One region of the Macrococcus psychrotolerans genome, then DNA from elsewhere that is predicted to be linked to it. Evidence: riboswitches for the same ligand, from Rfam matches in the RefSeq annotation. Region 1 holds a riboswitch; the other holds the start of a gene.
The links. A riboswitch is a leader RNA that binds a small molecule or an ion and turns the genes downstream of it on or off. The one in region 1 is predicted to bind S-adenosylmethionine.

Region 1 (5,005 bases):
ACAACCGTCTTTCCATTAACAGTGACTTTACCCTTCTTCACCGCATTAATAAATGCCTTAGACTTTACAAATTGATAGTTATTACCACTATACCCATTGTACTTATAGTAGTATCCTGCAGCATTTGCCGGTGTTGAAATACTGATTATTGAAAGTACAGCAATCAGTGCAATAAATAAATTTCTCAAACGTTTCATGATATTCTCCTTATTTTGTATATTTTGTATTATTATATACAAAATAAGGTTATCAAGATACACTATTATTATTTCTTTATTATATTTAATTATTTGTATATTAACTTCTATTTTAAAGCAGTCCCGAGTTCCTTTATCTCCCCCGGCCCTACCTGACAGCATCCGCCGATAATCTTCACTCCTTTTTCTTTCCAGCGTGGTGCCGCTTCAACAAGCGATGCATCCTCCCGATCAATCCATACTTTGTGAACTGCATCATATTGACGTCCACTATTAGGGTAGAGTATTAACGACTTGTCACTTAGTGTGATCAACTTATCCACTGCTGCATCGATGACGTTCACGCTCGTACAGTTCACACCGAATGCTAATACATTTTCAATCTCATTCACTACTTCAATCACTGCTTCAAGTGGTGTGCCATCTGACAGATGATCATGATCTTTCAGTGTCACTGAAATCCATGTCTCAATATGTGGATAATCAAGCAGCAGTGTTCTCACTGCTTTAATTTCTTCTATGTTAGGGATGGTCTCAAACGCAAAGACACTTATACCTGTTTCGATTAGTATATCTAGTCGTTCTTTATGATACTGAATATAATCAGCTTCAGTTTCTTCATAGTCCCCTGTATACTCTGAGCCATTACCGAGCATCGCACCATACGGCCCAAGTGATCCTGCAACGATTGCTCGATTGCCTGCTGCGCGCGTTGCGAGTTCCACCGCTTTCGCTAAATATGTGCGTGCTGTTTCTCTATCAATGCCAATATTTAAGAATGATTGTACAGATGCCTGATACGTATTGGTCAGTATAATCTCTGCACCGCTATCTACGAATGCTTTATGGACCTTATACACCGCTTCCGGATGGGACTGGATTAAGTTCGATGACCATAGTTCGTGTTTCACATCGTATCCGAATTGTTCTACAGTCGTTCCAAAGCCTCCGTCTAATATTACGATGTCTTGCTGTAACTTATCTCGTAGCTGCATGAATATGTGCCCCTTTCTTCTTCAGGAAATAATGAATTAGTCCGACGATAATACAGAATGGTAATCCAATCAGTGTCGCAAGTCTTTGGTTCGGGTCAAAGAGTACGCCGATTGTAGAAATAAGACATAATGCAAATCCTGCTACCGGTAGGATATATGCTGTACGTTGTGTAACACCTTCTCTTCTTAATTGATTGAACCTCGCCACACAGATGCTCATCCATACAACGACTACGGCAAATCCTGCAACAGAGACCAGTACTAAATAGACAGTCGTCGGTGCAATCACACTTGATAACAGGCTGAGTAATGCTCCAGCTAAACTAATGATTGTCGCGTTAACCGGCATACCGTTCTTATTCAGCTTTCTTGCGATTGGTAATACATTATCTTGCTCTGATAGGCTCCATAACATTCTGCTGGATGCATAAAGTCCTGAATTTGCTGCTGACAGCAATGCCGTCAATATAACGAAGTTCATAATATCTCCGGCATAAGGAATTCCGACGCTATCCAATATCGAAACAAATGGACTTTCGAGTAAGCTCGCTTGATCCGTTGGTAAGAGTAAGACCATGATCACGATGGTCCCGATAAATAGTAACCCGAGTCTCCATACTGTCGAGCGAATGGTTTTCGGTATTACGTTCTCAGGATGCTTCGTCTCTCCCGCTGCTATCGCAATGAGCTCCGTCCCACTGAACGCATAGTTTACCGCAAGCATCGTAATAAAGATGCCGAATAATCCATTCGGTACATCAAATAGCTTCTCACTTGAAGTGACCGGCTTTAAGTCAGACGGTACGACATTGAATAATATTAATAAGCCAATAATAATAAACGCAATGATGGCAATTACTTTAATCAGTGATAGCCAGAACTCTGTTTCACCATACATCTTACTTGTCGTAAAGTTTATCCCGACAATCACGAGGATGAATACCAGACTGAACAACCATACCGGAAAATCCGGAAACCATTTCTGAAATAAGATACCACCCGCAGTTATTTCGGATCCCAGCGCAATCGTCCAGCATAGCCAGTAGCTCCAGGCAACGACATGCCCTATCGACTGATGAATATAAATATTCGCATACGTATGAAATCCTCCAACATCGGGGTGTGCTACTGCTAGAGCACCCATGCATTTCATCACGATATAAACAAGCAGTGCACCAATAACATAGCTCACCACTGTTCCGATAGGCCCTGCCTGCTGTAATGTGTACCCTGTACTTAAGAATAACCCTGTGCCGATGACACCTCCGAAACTCAGCATCATCACATGACGTGCTTCCATTCCTCTTCTGAAACCATTTGACATATCTATCCCTCCATAAAAAAAATACCCTTCTGAAAAAGAAGGGTATAAAGTCTACACTCATATTTCAGGAATCACCTGTTGGATTTAGCACCGTGCAAACGCCGGTTGCTGAGATTTCACAGGGCCAATTCCCTCCATCTCTCTGTATAAGTTATTTAGTTGATATTAATCATACATTAGTGTTTTCAAAAGGTCAACGCATTATTTATACGCCTAAATACTATACATAGCTCTCAATAATATCGAGTTTACCTTGGAGCTTAATTTCCTTATCTTCAGTCGTCAGAATAAAATGATCGCCTTTTCTGATTGTATAGACTTGTCCGTCAGCAGTTAGCGTTCCTTCACCTGATAGCACGCTCATCAATGTGTAGTCTTGTTGTTTCGTATATTCATAATGGTCTTCTATCAGTAGCTGTTTCACTGTAAAGAAACTGTTAGAGATATATGTTCTAATGACATTTCCCTGTACTTCAGTAACTTCCGCTTCTGTGCCTGAATTATCTTCATTAAAAGAAATTACATCAATACTTTGCTCAATATGCAGCTCGCGTTTATGACCGTCCTTATCCGTACGGTCATAATCATAGATGCGGTATGTTGTATCCGAATTCTGCTGTGTCTCTAATATACGGATGCCTTTACCGATTGCATGAACTGTTCCACTAGGCACATAGAAGAAGTCCCCTGGTTTGACTTTAATGGAATTAAAAAGTTGATTCCATTTGCCCTCATGTATCATATTCTCCAGCTCGGCTTTGTCTTTCGCATTATGCCCGTAGATGATTTCAGCGTCTTCATCGCAGTCGATGATATACCAGCATTCTGTCTTACCGAGTTCTCCGTTCTCATGTACTTGTGCATATGCATCATCTGGATGGACCTGCACTGATAATTCGTCATTCGCATCAAGAATCTTTGTAAGGAGTGGGAACTTATCTGTCGTTTGAACGCCAAATAGTCCTGTGTTTTCTTCCCACAACTCTTTTAATGTCTTGCCTTCATGTTCTCCGTTCACAATCATATTCGGACCATTCTCATGTGCTGAAATACCCCAGCACTCCCCTGTTTTATCATTCGGAATCTCATATCCAAATTCCTTCAAATGCCTGCCACCCCAGATGCGTTCTTTGAATACTGGTTGTATCATTAATGTCATTTCTCTCAACCTCTCCTATAAATTTAACTTCATTATAGGGAGGGCATCCTTTATATTTACAGGATTTTATGTCATCGAAGGCTCATTTCGTTCACTCCTTCAGACAAAATAATATTTTATCGTATATTAAACGTTTTCATAATTGATTACACTGAAGACAAATAAAAGGAGGCGCGTATTTATGAACTTTTTTGATATCCAGAAGATTCCTAATAAAGGGATCCCTATTCCTGTTCAGAGAAAGGAATGGCGTAAACAATTTTTAAAGGCTTTCTTCGTTGTATTCTTTGCTTACATGTCAATGTATTTAATCCGAAACAACTTCAAAGCTGCACAACCGATGTTAAAAGAAGAACTTGGTATCACAACTTTACAGCTCGGTTACATCGGTCTTGCATTCAGTATCACTTATGGCCTTGGTAAATCATTAATCGGTTACATGATCGATGGTAGAAATACGAAACGTATTATTTCGTTCTTACTGATTATGTCGTCTATCATTGTACTGATTATGGGATTCACGCTGAGTTACTTCGGTTCAGCGATCGGTTTCTTGATTGTGTTATGGGGATTAAACGGTATGTTCCAATCTGTCGGTGGTCCGGCAAGTTATTCTACAATTTCCAGATGGGCCCCAAGAACAAAGCGTGGGCGTTATCTCGGTTTCTGGAATGCTTCACATAATATTGGTGGTGCCATTGCAGGGGGTCTTGCATTATGGGGTGCGAACATGTTCTTCCACGGTAATGTTATCGGAATGTTCATCTTCCCTAGTATCATCGCTTTAATCATCGGTATCGTCACACTCTTCATCGGTAAGGATGATCCTGAAGAGTTAGGATGGAATCGCTGTGAAGATATCTTCGAAGAACCTGTGGACGAGGAGAATATTGCATCTCAGGATATGACGAAGTGGGAGATATTCAAGACATATATCCTTAAGAATCCGATCATCTGGATTCTATGTGTTTCTAATATATTCGTATATATTGTGCGTATCGGTATTGATAACTGGGCACCATTATATGTGACTGAGCATCTTGGATTCAATGCAGGAGATGCAGTGAATACTATTTTTTACTTTGAAATTGGCGCTTTAATTGCAAGCTTGATGTGGGGTTACGTTTCTGATTTATTGAAAGGTCGTCGTGCACTCGTTGCAATTATGTGTATGTTTCTCATTGTGTTTGTTGTAATGTTCTACAAGAACGCGACAAGTGTCGGTATGGTCAATGCCTCATTGTTCGGTCTTGGTGCATTAATATTCGGTCCTCAGCTGTTGATCGGTGTCTCTCTCGTAGGATTTGTACCGAAACGTGCGATCAGTGTA
Region 2 (5,005 bases), 100 kb from region 1:
TAACCTTTTTCCACGAGGAACTGTATACTGTTACCATTCAAGTTGTAAATGTAAACACCATCAACTTTAGAAGGCACCGCTTTATTACTACTAGATATCATCTTACCTTTGAAAAGGTATTCATTGCCGTACACTTTCTTCACATCATCGAATTTAAGTTCATTGTTACTCACATCTAAAGTCGCTGTATATGGATTTTTATCAGTCCCCTTAAAAAATGTATAGTTCTGATCATAAACTTTCTTAGTATAACCTGTGCCTGAAACTCCTGAAATCATACGCTTAAGGTCTACTTTATAACCATTTACGGTTACGTTATTTACTTTAACTGCACGCACGAAATCTTTATCCAGCATAAACTTGGCATTTCCGCTCGTATAACCAGAGTACTTATAGTAAGGCTTCTGAACTTCAGCTGTTGAATGCTTAGCAAGGGCATCTTCGCCCTGCACTGCACCTAACGACATGGCAGCCGCTAAAGTTGTTGCGCCTAGTACTTTTACAAATTTCATTTCCACCACTCCTAAAATATAATTTCATTATTCTCATCATTTTCTACATTAATTATTTACCCTGAATGGTGCTCACAAAACATTTTTAATCATTAGTTAAAACTAAATAAAATAAAAATCCTTTCATTCTGATGGACTAATGACTTGGGAATTCTTTCTTTAATTAGATGTAATATTCTTTCAACCTTTTATGCCGTTCACATAAAGCTAGCTCTCATCAGCAGTTTAGCATCATGACTACGTATCCCTTTTACAATATCCTTAGAAACCACATGCATACAAAAAGACCCTGTAATTTTACAAGGTCTTAATTATAATGCTGTTCTATTGTATTTCTAATAAATTGTTTAGCTGTTGTTAAATCCTTTGCTTCTTGATTATCTATTGAAATATCTAATCTCTGGATGATGCCTTCCTTTCCTACAAGTACTGGTAAGCTATATGCTATATCCTCATTTCTCGTTGATAATGGGAAAATTGAACGCTCATTGAGCACAAGCGATTTGATAAGCAATACAGTGATTTTTGATATCGCTGCATTGGTCCAGCCTTTTTGATGGAATACATCAAATGACACGCTATCAATCGCCTCAGTTATCTCATTTTTATCTATCTTATGGTTACCACTAAGCTGTTCATATTCCTCTAACGCTATACCATGAATACGCGTTTTACTCCAGAGCGGTACAGCATGTGCTCCATGCTCTCCTATCACAAACCCTTCAACACTTTTAGGGTCAATGTTGTAATGATTTGCAATTAAAGTTTTAAAACGTGAAGTTTCTAATAACGTACCAGTACCTATCACTTTACTCTCCGGATAATACTTTGAAGCGATGTACGTCATCGCATCGACAGGATTGGAAATAATAACAAGCAAGGCATCGGTCGTTACTTCACCGATACGTGTAGTGATTTCTTTAATAATCACTGTATTCGCCTTTGCTAGCGCAGTGCGATCTGGAATTGATGTATCTGTCTTTGTACTGGCCGCTATAACGATAACATCCGCATCCTTTAAATCCTTATATGTTCCCGCATAAATATTGATATGATTCGTGACACCAATACCTTGACTGTGCAAATGATCCATTGCCTCTCCAGTCGCAACATTTTCGTCACTATCAATCAAGACAATCTCGTTAAATACGTTCAAATACTGTACGTCAGTCAGCACTTGACTGCCCACACGTCCAACACCAATGATTCCTAGCTTCATCTACTTCCCTCCATATGGAATGACGTCTTTGTTGAATTCCTTATTAATATAATCTTTCATATCTTGAGACTGAAGTACTTCAATCAAATCCTGAAACTTCTTATCATTCTTATGGCCTTTTTTAACAGCAAGAATATTTGCAAATGGTGAAGATTCATCCTCTAACGCGATGGCATCTTTATGCGGTGTAATCCCATTATCAATTGCGTAGTTAGAATTCATAATTACTGCAGCCCCTTCACCATTACGATACGTCTTCGGTAAGAACTCTGCGCTTTGTTTGTTATTAAACTTTAGATTCTTTTTATTTTCAACGATATCAGTAAAGTGTGCATCTTCAATCTTTACACCTTTTTTCAGCTTGATCACACCTTTATTGACAAAGAATGATAAGAAACGCCCTTCTTCAGCCGGATTACTTGATACGAAGATTTCAGAGCCAGATGGAATTTCATCTAGGTTCTTATACTTCTTACTATAAACCCCCATAGGCGTAGTGAACACTTTTCCTACTTCTTCAATATCATAATGATGCGTCTTTTTCTCAGCTTTCAAGTATGGCACATGCTGGAATAAGTTAGCATCAACATCGCCTTCTTGCAGTAACTTATTCGGTACTTTATAGTCGTTGACAATCTTAACTTCCACGTCATATCCTTTTTTCTTCATCGCAACCGCTGCATGTTTAACAACTTCTCCATGCGGTGCAGGGGAAGCTGCAACAACAATCTTCTTATCCTCTTCTTTTTCAGTTGAACTACAGCCTGCTAAAGATGCAGATAATATGACTGCACTAATTAAACCTAATACTTTTTTCATGCATAGTTTCCTCCTAATTTTTTAACTCAAATAAAAAAATCCCGTGGACAAGAACAAGTCCACAGGATAAATTTCTGTATAGTCTCGTCTCATCTTTACAACTTGCGTTGCAGGAATTGGCACAGTGTTCATTAAGAATCTGCTGCCGAGGTTTCATAGGGCCTGTCCCTCCACCTCTCTGGATAAGAGTTAAAATATTTTATTTTATTTATTGATTACTATCATAATTAAACATCTTAATGATGTCAATGAATATTTTGAAAATTCTATTTTAATCCTTTAATAACTTTCTATTTCTAACATAATACGTTAAATACATAATTACAGACATAAACAGCAATATACCTAGTACAGTGGGTTTGGTCACAAAATTATCTGGAACTAAAAATATAACAGCTGTAAATAACGGTAACAGCACGCTCAACCAAGTATAAGAACGTTTCATCGATTCATATGTTACAAAACTCATTCCTTCATCGTGATCATTAATCTCAGGAACTAAATTAATTTTTCTAAACTTTTTCTTTGCCCATACGAGAAATATTGTACTTACAGCCATCAATATCATATTAATTATCACTGTCGCAATGATAAAGTACAAAAACATATCACCATACTTGTATGGGTTGATATGAACAGAAAACAATACATCACCTTCATTAATCGTATAACGCATAACCATACTCAGTGGGATGATCAGTAATCCAATACACACAATACAGACTAGATTAAATAACGGATAAATTCTTTTAAATTGTTGTTCATTCATCTTCAATATCCTCCAATTCAAAAAGATCTTCAACTTTACATTGAAATACACGACAAATCTTTAACACTAACGTGATAGACGGTGAAATCGTACCTTTTTCGATAAAACCAATCGTCTGTCTTGTGACACCAACTCTTTTTGCTAACTCACTTTGATTCATATTAAATTTAGCGCGGTACTCCTTTAAATGAGACTTTAGCATGTTGTTCACCTCACCACTAATGTACATTATACTTAACATTATGTAAAGTATTTTTAACATATATAAAAAGCACCGCGTAGGCGGTGCTTAAGTCCTTACATTCAGTTGTTCTAATTGTTTAAGCTGCATTTTTGCCTGGTTATATATACTTTCTGGATAATTGTGAATACGCATGAGTTCTATTGCATTCGAAGTCGTTGTAACACCTTTTCTGATTGTATAATCAAATGTTATATCATTATCTTCAGTCAGTGTTTCTTTAAAGTAATAAAAATCAAAGTGTGTCAATATTTCAGTTAATTCAATATCATGTGTCGCTGCAAATAGCAAACTGTTTTGATGTAAATTCAAATAGTCTAGTATTGCAGTTGCTGAAGCAATGCGTTCTTTCGTGTTCGTTCCACGCAATATTTCATCAATGAATATATAGGTCGGTAATGTCAATTTAAGCACTTCTATGAGGTGCTTTACTGATTTAATTTCTGCGATAAAGTAACTATCACCTTTCGCTAAACTATCTTCTAAATTCATTGAAGTGGCTATGATTCCTGGTTGATACACAAATCTTTCACTTGTCGATGTATTCAGACCTTGAGCCATTACTAAATTTATCGCCATCGTTTTCATAAACGTAGATTTCCCCGAGGCATTAGACCCTGTTAACAGTACAGAATGCTTATACTTAAAATCATTCGCTACAGCACGATCAAGTAACGGGTGATACACTTCCTCCGCTTCAAGCGCTTTTTCTTCAGCCGCTTCAGGAATAGCGAAATATGGTAATGTTGTTCGCCATAAAGCAGTACTATAACTTGCATCTGCTTGTCCTACTACTTTGAAATATGCAGCGAAATCTTCTTGATGCTTATGAAGTATCGCAAGCGCGCGATGATACAAATGATAATCAATTAAAAACATCTGCTTAATCGCATTAATCATTGTAAGCGCAATGTTCCCTTCATTCTTATTATCATTTAACATAAAATAGCTCATCCACTTAACGGATTTCATCTTACTATCATTTGATTTACGGCCGTTCAACTTCATTATTTCGTTTGCCGTATCAATAATCTTAATTGCATAGAATAAATCGTTATAAACGAGATCACTTTGCGACTGAAACTTTACTGATAGCCCCATAACGACACCCATTGCAAGGATTACACTGAATATACCAATAGAAACACCGAAGTAGAACATAGCTAAACTCAGTATAGGTAAGAAACTTACGAGTATCATCAGCTTGTTGTAGCACTCTTTTTTCTGATAATGCACTGTAAACCGGCTTGCATCATTATTCGCATTTCTACCAAGCTTCGCTAATATAAATGACAATTTCTCACGATATCTTACATCCTTAGTAATCTTATTCAACATTGTTTCATCAACATGATGTCCCGGGAAATTACGCAGTAACGTATATGTATATTCCTCACCAACAGATGTAAAGTGATAGTTTATACGATGAAATAACTGATCCATAC

Region 2: linked by a shared signal. The riboswitch ahead of QA539_RS01355 (MetQ/NlpA family ABC transporter substrate-binding protein) and the one ahead of QA539_RS01920 (amino acid permease) in region 1 are both predicted to bind S-adenosylmethionine.

Annotation. Positions count from the first base shown of each region.
Region 1 covers NZ_CP124591.1:359,168-364,172, reverse strand. The annotation lists gene isaB (immunodominant staphylococcal antigen IsaB family protein) at 1-197, opposite strand, end outside; gene mmuM (homocysteine S-methyltransferase) at 305-1,192, opposite strand; gene QA539_RS01920 (amino acid permease) at 1,176-2,516, opposite strand; SAM riboswitch class I at 2,571-2,669, opposite strand; gene manA (mannose-6-phosphate isomerase, class I) at 2,737-3,675, opposite strand; gene uhpT (hexose-6-phosphate:phosphate antiporter) at 3,857-5,005, shown strand, end outside.
Region 2 covers NZ_CP124591.1:254,733-259,737, reverse strand. The annotation lists gene isaB (immunodominant staphylococcal antigen IsaB family protein) at 1-512, opposite strand, end outside; gene QA539_RS01360 (lactate/malate family dehydrogenase) at 820-1,731, opposite strand; gene QA539_RS01355 (MetQ/NlpA family ABC transporter substrate-binding protein) at 1,732-2,550, opposite strand; SAM riboswitch class I at 2,637-2,739, opposite strand; gene QA539_RS01350 (hypothetical protein) at 2,822-3,319, opposite strand; gene QA539_RS01345 (helix-turn-helix transcriptional regulator) at 3,312-3,521, opposite strand; gene QA539_RS01340 (MutS-related protein) at 3,609-5,005, opposite strand, start outside.